DNA from 2 places in the Neobacillus sp. B4I6 genome. Region 1 is predicted to be linked to the other one. Evidence: a T-box and tRNA genes for the amino acid it is inferred to sense, from the RefSeq annotation. Region 1 holds a T-box; the other holds one or more tRNA genes.
The links. A T-box is a leader RNA that pairs with one kind of tRNA and senses whether it is charged. The one in region 1 lies ahead of serS (serine--tRNA ligase), so its partner is inferred to be a tRNA-Ser.

Region 1 (5,684 bases):
CAAAAACTAATTTACCATATTGTTTTTACTATGTCAACATACTAAATAAAAAAACTGGACAATTTTTTGGTCTGTTCAGTTTTTGTAATTTTAGCTTTGTTAAACTTGCCTGTTGATTTCCGTTCCATGTGCTTCGCTTTCCGCGGGCGTTCCGGGGAGCCTCCTCGGCGCTTCGCGCCTGTGGGGTCTCCCCTGTCCCGTACTCCCGCAGGAGTCTCGCACATTCCACTCCAACCAACAGAGTGTGTAAAATCAACATTTAGCTTTAACACAGCTTTAATTTCACATTGGCTTAATGACTTCGCGGTTGCCCATATATGGACGTAAAACCGTAGGAATCACGACACTGCCATCGGCTTGCTGGTAATTTTCTAAAATGGCAGCCACCGTGCGGCCAATCGCGAGGCCAGAACCATTTAAGGTGTGTACATGCTCTGGTTTAGCCTTTGGTTCACGACGGAAGCGAATATTTGCCCGCCTTGCCTGGAAGGCCTCAAAATTACTGCAAGAAGAAATTTCTCGGTAAGTTCCATAGCTTGGAATCCAAACTTCAATGTCAAATTTTTTTGCTGCGGTAAAGCCAAGGTCAGCTGTACACATGCTTAACACACGGTATGGCAGTTCAAGTAATTGTAATACCCGTTCAGCGTCATTTGTCAGCTTTTCCAGTTCCTGATAAGAATCTTCAGGCTTAACAAACTTTACAAGTTCAACTTTGTTAAATTGATGCTGACGAATCAAGCCTCGTGTATCACGGCCCGCAGAGCCAGCCTCAGAGCGGAAACACGCACTGTATGCGGCGAAGCGGATCGGCAATTCCTCGCCGCTTAAAATCTCATCTCGATGAAGATTGGTAACAGGTACCTCTGCTGTTGGAATCAAGAAGTAATCTTCATTTTCAATCAAAAACGCATCTTCTTCGAACTTAGGAAGCTGGCCAGTTCCCGTCATGCTTGCCCGGTTGACTAAATACGGCGGTAATATCTCTGTATAGCCATGCTCATCAACATGGAGGTCTAACATGAAGCTCATTAATGCACGTTCTAAACGAGCTCCTAACCCTTTATAAAAGACAAAACGGCTTCCAGTTACTTTACCAGCTCGTTCAAAATCCAGAATACCTAGTTGATCAGCAACATCCCAGTGAGGCTTGACTTCAAACTCAAACTCACGCACCTTGCCCCACTGTCTAATTTCAATATTATCATCCTCAGTTTCACCAACTGGAACACTTTCATGCGGGATATTCGGAATGCTCAACATCAAAAGCTCTAATGACTCTTCAACCACTCGTAATTCATCATCAAACGTTTTGATCTGGTCACCAACCTCACGCATTTCTTTAATTAAGTGATCGGCATCCTGCTTTTCACGCTTTAAAGAAGCAACCTGCTGGGAAACCTCATTTCGGCGGCTTTTTAACTTTTCTGTTTCCACAATCAATTCGCGTCTTCTTTGGTCGAGTTCTTCAAATTGGTCGAGAGCAGATAAATCTTCTCCACGCTTTTGAAGTTTTGCTTTTACATCTTCAAAATCAGCTCTTAACACTTTAATATCTAGCATAATAACAGCGCTCCTTTTTTATAAAAATATTTTAGATTAGACTTGCTTCACGGGCGCATCCGCTTAAAAATAAAAAAACTCCCGCCCCTAATACAGGGACGAGAGTTACTCGCGATACCACCCTGGTTGACAGAAAAAACTGTCCACCTCGAAAAAACGTTAACGGTTTCTACCGAAAGTACTTACTAACCTCATGAGGAGGTGTTCCGCACCTTGCTCGAGGAGGGATTCACAAGCTTCATCCACCGGTTCACACCAACCACCGGCTCTCTAGAGAATGAATCTCCTGTTACTAGTTCCTCTCATTGCTTTAATCTTTATTTAGATTTTGTAATTTTAAATTACTATAATTATAAACCAAATGCAACCCAATTATACCAGATGTTTAGCCTTAGCTTCCTTCACCATCTCGACGAAGTACGCCGTAAGGCCATGATTATTCGTCAACTCAGGATGGAAGGAACAGCCTAGAAATTGTCCTTCCCGTGCGGCCACGATGCGGTCATTATGCTTGGACAGAATTTCAACATTCTCTCCCGCCTCAACGATGTGCGGTGCACGAATAAATACTGCTGGGAAGCTTTCAGCGACGTCTTTAATCGCAAGGTCCGCCTCAAAGCTGTCAACTTGGCGTCCAAACGAGTTACGTTCCACCTTAATGTCCATTACACCGATGTGTGACTCGTTATAGCCAACAAGATCTTTGGCTAATAAAATGAGCCCCGCACAGGTTCCGAACATAGGTTTCCCTTCTTGAGCAAATTCTTTAAGGGCATCCATAAAATCATATTTGTCAATTAAACGTCGCATTGCTGTACTTTCTCCGCCAGGAAGAATGAGGCCATCCACTTCTTGTAGTTCTTCTTTTCTTTTGATTGCGACGGCCTCTACACCACATGCTTCTATCGAGCTCATATGTTCACGGACCGCCCCTTGTAGAGCAAGAACGCCGATTCTAATCATCTTACCATCCACGCTCCTGCATGCGTGCTTCAGGTGCTAGTGATGAAATTTCGATCCCTTTCATTGGTGTTCCAAGATCCTTTGAAAGTTCAGCAATTAATTTATAGTCTTGATAATGTGTAGTTGCTTCAACAATCGCTCTAGCAAATTTCGCTGGGTTTTCTGATTTAAAGATACCAGAACCAACAAATACACCGTCCGCTCCTAATTGCATCATTAACGCAGCATCAGCAGGTGTTGCCACACCTCCAGCAGCAAAGTTAACAACTGGCAGCTTGCCAATGCGTTTAATTTCTAAGAGGATTTCATATGGTGCACCTAATAGCTTTGCTTCTGTCATAAGCTCGTCCTCATTCATTGCAACAACTTTACGGACTTGAGCATTTACCTTACGGATATGGCGGACTGCTTCAACAATATTACCTGTTCCTGGTTCGCCTTTTGTACGAAGCATAGATGCTCCTTCACCAATCCTGCGGGCAGCCTCACCAAGGTCACGACAGCCGCATACAAACGGTACAGTATAATCTCTTTTATTTAAATGGTATTCTTCATCAGCAGGTGTTAAAACTTCACTCTCATCGATATAGTCAACACCCATTGCTTCAAGAATGCGCGCTTCTACAATATGTCCAATTCTTCCTTTAGCCATTACAGGGATCGTCACAGCACCCATAACTGCTTCAATGATTCTAGGGTCTGCCATTCTTGCCACACCGCCAGCCGCGCGGATATCTGAAGGAACACGCTCTAAAGCCATTACTGCTACTGCTCCTGCTTCTTCAGCAATTTTCGCCTGCTCTGCATTAACAACATCCATGATGACGCCGCCCTTTTGCATTTCAGCCATACCACGTTTTACGAGATCAGTACCTGTTATCATTTCTAAATCCCCCTAATTATTTCTTTTAATATTAAGAAAAATTTTCTCATAATTTTTCAGAAATCTTTATTAATTTAGTCGGAATTATTTTAACCCCATAAAAACATTAAAGCAACAAAAAAGGATTCCTGTCAAGACAAGAATCCATTTTGCGTACATCCTATTATTACCACCTAGAGGTTCTACTGTTTAAATTAAATTAAAACCATCCTTTAACAGCAGTAGAAATTCCATGCCAGACATCACCAAAAAAACTACCGATGCCTCTCATCATTAACACAAACCAGTTTGACTTTTCTACATCATTTGCAGCAATCACATCAACATTGACCTTTTGTTGACCTGCTGCTGTTAAGAACTTAACTTTTCCTCCATTTTTTGGTGCAACTGTTAAGTAACCAACCGTTTCACCTTTTTTAATTGGTGCGGTTAGCTCACCGTTTTTATTCAGTTTCTTTTTATCCAGTACAAGGACTGGTTTATAATCTTTTTTTCCGCCATTCTGAATCATCATATTTATAGCTGATTTCGTATAGATTTTTACTTGATCCTCTTTTCCTTTAACAACAGGAACGGTTTTCTGATCTTTTACTTGATAATGTTTAGGAACAAGCTTTTCCTTCGTATAATTGCTGAAAGCATAATCCAGCATTTTTTTCGTTTCACTAAAGCGTGCCTTATAACCATCGTTTTTGCCGCTAATATCCTTAGCATTTTGAACAACAGTTATAAATCGTTTACCATCACGGCTTGCTGTCCCTGTAAAACAGTAGCCTGCAAAATCAGTGGTACCTGTTTTTAGCCCATCCATGCCTTGATAACCATAAACCAATGATGGCAGCATCCAGTTCCAGTTTTGCATTTCTATTCTATCTTCTGTTCCTTCTCGGAATACCTTTTTAGGCGTACTAGCCGTTTTTAGAACATCTGGATAATCATTAATGAGATGAAAAGCTAATGTCGCCACGTCATGAGGGGACATAACGTTTTCTTCATCTGCTCCTGTTCCTTCTGGTTGATCACCGTTATAATCTTTATTATTCAAACCGGTGGAGTTTACAAATTTACTATTTTTCAATCCTAATTTTTTTGCCTTGTCATTCATCATTTTCACAAAATTGGTTTCCGTACCGCCAATGACTTCTGCTAGAGCAATGGTTGTTCCATTTGCAGAATAAATAGCCATTGCTTCATATAATTCTCGAACATTATATTTTTCACCAAGGCGCAATGGGACATTAGATAAACCAGTCGGCTGTGAGATTTTATAAACAAGATCACTTACTGTATATTCCTGATCCCATTTCACCTTTCCATGTTTTACAGCATCGAGTAAAAGATACTCAGTCATCATTTTCGTCATACTGGCAATTCCTAATGGACTGTCAGCATTCTTTTCATATAAAATCTTGCCCGTTTCTCCATCAACCAAAATAGCTCCATCTGCATTCACATTTAATGCTGCGTCTGCCTTCGCTATATCAACACCAGCAAATAGTCCAAAAAACATAATCATTGCCATAGCACTGGCAATACATTTCCTATAAAAATGTTTGTTCACTTTAACGCCCTCCAAGAATTTATACACTTTGGTTATTTTAACATAACTCTATGGCAAATCATAGACGGAGCTATGAACCATCTTATGGCTATTTTTGAAAGTTTCGCAAACATTCCTAGGCCTTTTTACATAAAAAAAACAGAGAAGTCACGCTTCTCTGTTTTAATGATTATAGCGAGTAATTTGGAGCCTCTTTTGTGATTTGGACATCATGTGGATGACTCTCTCTAAGACCCGCACCGGTCATTTTAATAAATTGTGCCTTCATCCTTAATTCCTCAAGGTCTTTAGTTCCACAATAGCCCATTCCTGACCTGAGGCCGCCGATCAGCTGATAAATGGTTTCTGCTAACGGCCCTTTATATGGAATCCGTCCTTCAATTCCTTCTGGAACGAACTTTTTATTATCTTCTTGGAAATAGCGGTCTTTAGAACCTTTTTCCATCGCTGCAACGGAACCCATGCCACGATATACCTTAAAACGTCGTCCTTGGAAGATCTCTGTCTCACCTGGACTCTCTGTTACCCCAGCCAATAGACTGCCAAGCATAACAGCATGTCCACCAGCTGCCAGGGCTTTCACGATGTCACCAGAGTATTTGATGCCGCCATCAGCAATAATCGTTTTACCATGCTTGAGCGCTTCTGATGCACAATCATAAACAGCGGTAATTTGCGGAACACCAACACCTGCTACAACCCTTGTCGTACAAA
Region 2 (5,684 bases), 210 kb from region 1:
GTAAGGTGCTGAAGATAGATGTGATCTATCCCCACCCACCGGTTAACAAAGCCAAGGAAGCGCGCGAAAAGTTTATTCACATCCTCCGCGAGTATAAAGTTGAAATGGCGGCCATCGGAAATGGCACAGCCTCAAGGGAAACAGAACAGTTTGTCGCAGATATCTTAAAAGAAATGGATGAAGAGATTTTCTATTTAATTGTCAATGAAGCAGGGGCCAGTGTCTATTCTGCTTCGGAATTAGCCAGAGAAGAGTTTCCGAATCTGCAGGTAGAAGAAAGAAGTGCAGCCTCTATTGCACGCCGGTTGCAGGATCCATTAGCGGAATTGGTCAAAATTGACCCAAAATCGGTTGGTGTCGGTCAATACCAGCATGATGTTTCCCAGAAACGTCTGTCAGAATCGTTGCATTTTGTGGTTGAAACAGCCGTTAACAGGGTCGGTGTAAATGTGAATACTGCTTCTCCATCACTTTTACAGTATGTAGCGGGGCTTAACAAGACTGCTGCAAATAATATTGTCAAAAAGCGTGAAGAGGAAGGGAAATTTACGAGCAGGGTTCAATTAAAGAAAGTACCTCGTCTTGGTGCAAAAACCTATGAGCAGGCGATAGGGTTCTTGCGCGTATTAGATGGCAAGCAGCCGCTTGACCGAACAGGGATTCATCCGGAAAATTACGACGAAGTGAAGAAATTATTAGCGAGTCTAGGATTTACAACTGATGACCTTGGTTCGGATGAGTTAATAACTGCTCTTAATGGGATTGATTTAAAAGCTGTTTCAGAAGAACTTGCTATCGGGGAATTAACCCTAAAGGATATTATTGATGCGTTGGTAAGGCCGGAACGCGATCCGCGCGATGATTTACCACGCCCTCTTTTGAAAAAAGATGTCCTTAAGTTAGAGGATTTACAAGCAGGTATGGAGCTGCAAGGTACGGTTCGGAATGTTGTGGACTTCGGTGCATTTGTTGATATCGGCGTTAAGCAGGACGGGCTTGTGCATATTTCCAAACTAAGCAATAGATTTGTAAAGCATCCATTAGACATTGTGTCAGTAGGGGATGTAGTCACTGTATGGGTGGATTCCGTTGATATGAAAAAAGGCCGGGTTGCATTAACAATGCTGGCGCCTTCGAACTAGTTGGAAGTAACGGGTTCCTGTAATAATATTATCACCATTAAAGAAGACCATTTCGCAAAGCGAGTTGGTCTTCTTTTTTATTTTTGTCCCAATCAATTAACTCTTAGAAATAATTATTAGATGTGAAGGGAAAGGGTCTCATAAATGTTCGTGAGGACAGAAATAGGAAGGGAATGGTGTAAGTTGTCCTCATGAGGTGTTCATGAGGACAAAAAAAGGAAGAGAAGTGCATAAATTGTCCTCATGAACTTAAGAGAAGTGTTTTTTTCTGTAAAAGAACCAGCACTGGTTTAGCATCTTGATCTGATAGCGATCCTTCTCATAGAAAGCTCTTTTCATTTGGTTTTGCAACCAAGTTGGCATAATAAAACCTCCCGAAAAGTACATCATTATTAAAGGTATATACAATATATGCTATAATAGGTTGTCATGTTCGCAAAGAAAGTGAGGGTCCCAAAATGGAACAACAAGAACTTCAATCATTAGTTGAAAAGATATCTGTTGAATCATTTGGGAAGCAGTTTCGACACATAGCGTCTTTCAATCCAAGACTAAGGTCAACAGGCGGCAGATACCTTCTTGGCACACATAATATTGAAATAAATAAAAAATATTACGAGCAGCTAGGTGTAAAAGAATTAGTGGGGATCATTAAGCATGAGCTATGCCATTATCATCTTCACCTTGAAGGGAAGGGGTATCAGCATAGAGACCAAGAGTTTAAGCGATTATTAAAAAAAGTAGGAGCACCGCGATTTTGTGCACAATTACCCGATAGACCAGTAAAACGAACATCCAAAAGAATCCTTCTATATCAATGCTCGAAATGTCAGCTATCATACAGGCGAAAAAGAAGCATTGATACAAGCAGATATGTTTGTGGAAAATGTAGGGGAAAGTTGACGAAAATAAAAGAAATAATTTTAGAATGACGTAAGAATTTGGAAAAAATCTTTATCTAAAAACTATATTGACTTTCTATTATAACGTCATTATAATGTAAAGAGTCGATAAGGTGATTGCCTAATTGATTTAAGGTTTTTAATAGTATTATTCCGCAGTAGCTCAGTGGTAGAGCTATCGGCTGTTAACCGATCGGTCGTAGGTTCGAGTCCTACCTGCGGAGCCATATGGGGAAGTACTCAAGAGGCTGAAGAGGCGCCCCTGCTAAGGGTGTAGGTCGGGTGACCGGCGCGAGGGTTCAAATCCCTCCTTCTCCGCCATATAATTTTTAGGCCCCTTGGTCAAGCGGTTAAGACACCTCCCTTTCACGGAGGTAACACGGGTTCGAGTCCCGTAGGGGTCATCTGGGACGGGGAGTGACATTGATTCATTTCCTGTTTCTTAATCTTTATAAACATCAATATTGGGCTATAGCCAAGCGGTAAGGCATCGCACTTTGACTGCGACATGCGTTGGTTCAAATCCAGCTAGCCCAGCCATTTTTTTATAAATCAATATTAAATGCGGGTGTGGCGGAATTGGCAGACGCACCAGACTTAGGATCTGGCGCCGCAAGGCGTGGGGGTTCGACTCCCTTCACCCGCACCAAATGTTTTACTTGAATTAATTTGGTTAGTATGTTATGATTGTTTTTGTCGCTAATTATCGTGCGGTCGTGGCGGAATGGCAGACGCGCTAGGTTGAGGGCCTAGTGGGGGCAACCCCGTGGAGGTTCAAGTCCTCTCGGCCGCACCAAATAAATTGTTGACAAACGATACTGAGTCTGGTATACTTTAAAAGTTGACTTCAATACATGCGCCCTTAGCTCAGCTGGATAGAGTGTTTGACTACGAATCAAAAGGTCGGGAGTTCGAATCTCTCAGGGCGCATTTTTACGGGAAGTAGCTCAGCTTGGTAGAGCACTTGGTTTGGGACCAAGGGGTCGCAGGTTCGAATCCTGTCTTCCCGACCAGTTGAATATATTTTATGCGGGTGTAGTTTAGTGGTAAAACCTCAGCCTTCCAAGCTGATGATGAGAGTTCGATTCTCTTCACCCGCTCCAAATTACCTTTAATAATTGTTCTTTGAAAACTAAACAAACAAAATCGTGCAAACAAACAAAATTTTAGTTTCAATTAAGAAACTAAGCCAACGTAACAAAATGAGCTAATCAACTTTCTTGGAGAGTTTGATCCTGGCTCAGGACGAACGCTGGCGGCGTGCCTAATACATGCAAGTCGAGCGAACCAATAGGAGCTTGCTCCTGTTGGTTAGCGGCGGACGGGTGAGTAACACGTGGGCAACCTGCCTGTAAGACTGGGATAACACCGGGAAACCGGTGCTAATACCGGATAATCCTTTTCCTCTCATGAGGAAAAGCTGAAAGTCGGTTTCGGCTGACACTTACAGATGGGCCCGCGGCGCATTAGCTAGTTGGTGAGGTAACGGCTCACCAAGGCGACGATGCGTAGCCGACCTGAGAGGGTGATCGGCCACACTGGGACTGAGACACGGCCCAGACTCCTACGGGAGGCAGCAGTAGGGAATCTTCCACAATGGACGAAAGTCTGATGGAGCAACGCCGCGTGAGCGATGAAGGCCTTCGGGTCGTAAAGCTCTGTTGTTAGGGAAGAACAAGTACCGGAGTAACTGCCGGTACCTTGACGGTACCTAACCAGAAAGCCACGGCTAACTACGTGCCAGCAGCCGCGGTAATACGTAGGTGGCAAGCGTTGTCCGGAATTATTGGGCGTAAAGCGCGCGCAGGCGGTCCTTTAAGTCTGATGTGAAAGCCCACGGCTCAACCGTGGAGGGTCATTGGAAACTGGGGGACTTGAGTGCAGAAGAGGAAAGCGGAATTCCACGTGTAGCGGTGAAATGCGTAGAGATGTGGAGGAACACCAGTGGCGAAGGCGGCTTTCTGGTCTGTAACTGACGCTGAGGCGCGAAAGCGTGGGGAGCAAACAGGATTAGATACCCTGGTAGTCCACGCCGTAAACGATGAGTGCTAAGTGTTAGGGGGTTTCCGCCCCTTAGTGCTGCAGCTAACGCATTAAGCACTCCGCCTGGGGAGTACGGCCGCAAGGCTGAAACTCAAAGGAATTGACGGGGGCCCGCACAAGCGGTGGAGCATGTGGTTTAATTCGAAGCAACGCGAAGAACCTTACCAGGTCTTGACATCCTCTGACACTCCTAGAGATAGGAATTTCCCCTTCGGGGGACAGAGTGACAGGTGGTGCATGGTTGTCGTCAGCTCGTGTCGTGAGATGTTGGGTTAAGTCCCGCAACGAGCGCAACCCTTGATCTTAGTTGCCAGCATTCAGTTGGGCACTCTAAGGTGACTGCCGGTGACAAACCGGAGGAAGGTGGGGATGACGTCAAATCATCATGCCCCTTATGACCTGGGCTACACACGTGCTACAATGGATGGTACAAAGGGCTGCAAGACCGCGAGGTTTAGCCAATCCCATAAAACCATTCTCAGTTCGGATTGCAGGCTGCAACTCGCCTGCATGAAGCCGGAATCGCTAGTAATCGCGGATCAGCATGCCGCGGTGAATACGTTCCCGGGCCTTGTACACACCGCCCGTCACACCACGAGAGTTTGTAACACCCGAAGTCGGTGGGGTAACCGCAAGGAGCCAGCCGCCTAAGGTGGGACAGATGATTGGGGTGAAGTCGTAACAAGGTAGCCGTATCGGAAGGTGCGGCTGGATCACCTCCTTTCTAAGGATAAAGCTGGACCTGTGAGCCAGACAAAACAGTTTGTGACACGATCTTTGTTTGTTTAGTTTTGAGAGTACAATTCTCTCGAAGCTTTTTTTAATCGTTCTTTGAAAACTAGATAATCGTAATGAAGAAGTCAATGTAAGAACCGAGTCAATGCCAATTTCTTATTTAATAAGAAGAAACAAACCTTTTAGGTTAAGTTAGAAAGGGCGCACGGTGAATGCCTTGGCACTAGGAGCCGATGAAGGACGGGACTAACACCGATATGCTTCGGGGAGCTGTAAGTAAGCTTTGATCCGGAGATTTCCGAATGGGGGAACCCACTGTTCGTAATGGAACAGTATCTTTACCTGAATACATAGGGTATGGAAGGCATACCCGGGGAACTGAAACATCTAAGTACCCGGAGGAAGAGAAAGCAAACGCGATTCCCTGAGTAGCGGCGAGCGAAACGGGACATAGCCCAAACCAAGAGGCTTGCCTCTTGGGGTTGTAGGACACTCAACATGGAGTTACAAAGGAACGGGGTAGATGAAGCGATCTGGAAAGATCCGTCATAGAAGGTAAAAACCCTGTAGTCGAAACTTCGTTCCCTCCTGAGTGGATCCTGAGTACGGCCGGACACGAGAAATCCGGTCGGAAGCAGGGAGGACCATCTCCCAAGGCTAAATACTCCCTAGTGACCGATAGTGAACCAGTACCGTGAGGGAAAGGTGAAAAGCACCCCGGAAGGGGAGTGAAATAGTTCCTGAAACCGTGTGCCTACAAGTAGTTAGAGCCCGTTAATGGGTGATAGCGTGCCTTTTGTAGAATGAACCGGCGAGTTACGATCCCATGCAAGGTTAAGTTGAAGAGACGGAGCCGCAGCGA

Region 2: it has a tRNA-Ser gene. The T-box ahead of serS (serine--tRNA ligase) is inferred to sense a tRNA for this amino acid. The anticodon was not compared.

Annotation. Positions count from the first base shown of each region.
Region 1 covers NZ_JBNPWB010000002.1:5,184,575-5,190,258, forward strand. Annotated here, with positions in the region: gene serS (serine--tRNA ligase) at 283-1,563, opposite strand; T-box leader at 1,655-1,878, opposite strand; gene pdxT (pyridoxal 5'-phosphate synthase glutaminase subunit PdxT) at 1,936-2,526, opposite strand; gene pdxS (pyridoxal 5'-phosphate synthase lyase subunit PdxS) at 2,528-3,409, opposite strand; gene QF028_RS27900 (serine hydrolase) at 3,609-4,925, opposite strand; gene guaB (IMP dehydrogenase) at 5,140-5,684, opposite strand, start outside.
Region 2 covers NZ_JBNPWB010000002.1:4,974,639-4,980,322, reverse strand. Annotated here, with positions in the region: gene QF028_RS26725 (Tex family protein) at 1-1,142, shown strand, start outside; gene cmpA (cortex morphogenetic protein CmpA) at 1,392-1,505, opposite strand; gene QF028_RS26715 (SprT family protein) at 1,601-2,074, shown strand; tRNA gene QF028_RS26710 (tRNA-Asn) at 2,197-2,271, shown strand; tRNA gene QF028_RS26705 (tRNA-Ser) at 2,275-2,365, shown strand; tRNA gene QF028_RS26700 (tRNA-Glu) at 2,377-2,448, shown strand; tRNA gene QF028_RS26695 (tRNA-Gln) at 2,510-2,584, shown strand; tRNA gene QF028_RS26690 (tRNA-Leu) at 2,609-2,693, shown strand; tRNA gene QF028_RS26685 (tRNA-Leu) at 2,755-2,840, shown strand; tRNA gene QF028_RS26680 (tRNA-Arg) at 2,901-2,974, shown strand; tRNA gene QF028_RS26675 (tRNA-Pro) at 2,981-3,057, shown strand; tRNA gene QF028_RS26670 (tRNA-Gly) at 3,074-3,147, shown strand; rRNA gene QF028_RS26665 (16S ribosomal RNA) at 3,262-4,811, shown strand; rRNA gene QF028_RS26660 (23S ribosomal RNA) at 5,008-5,684, shown strand, end outside.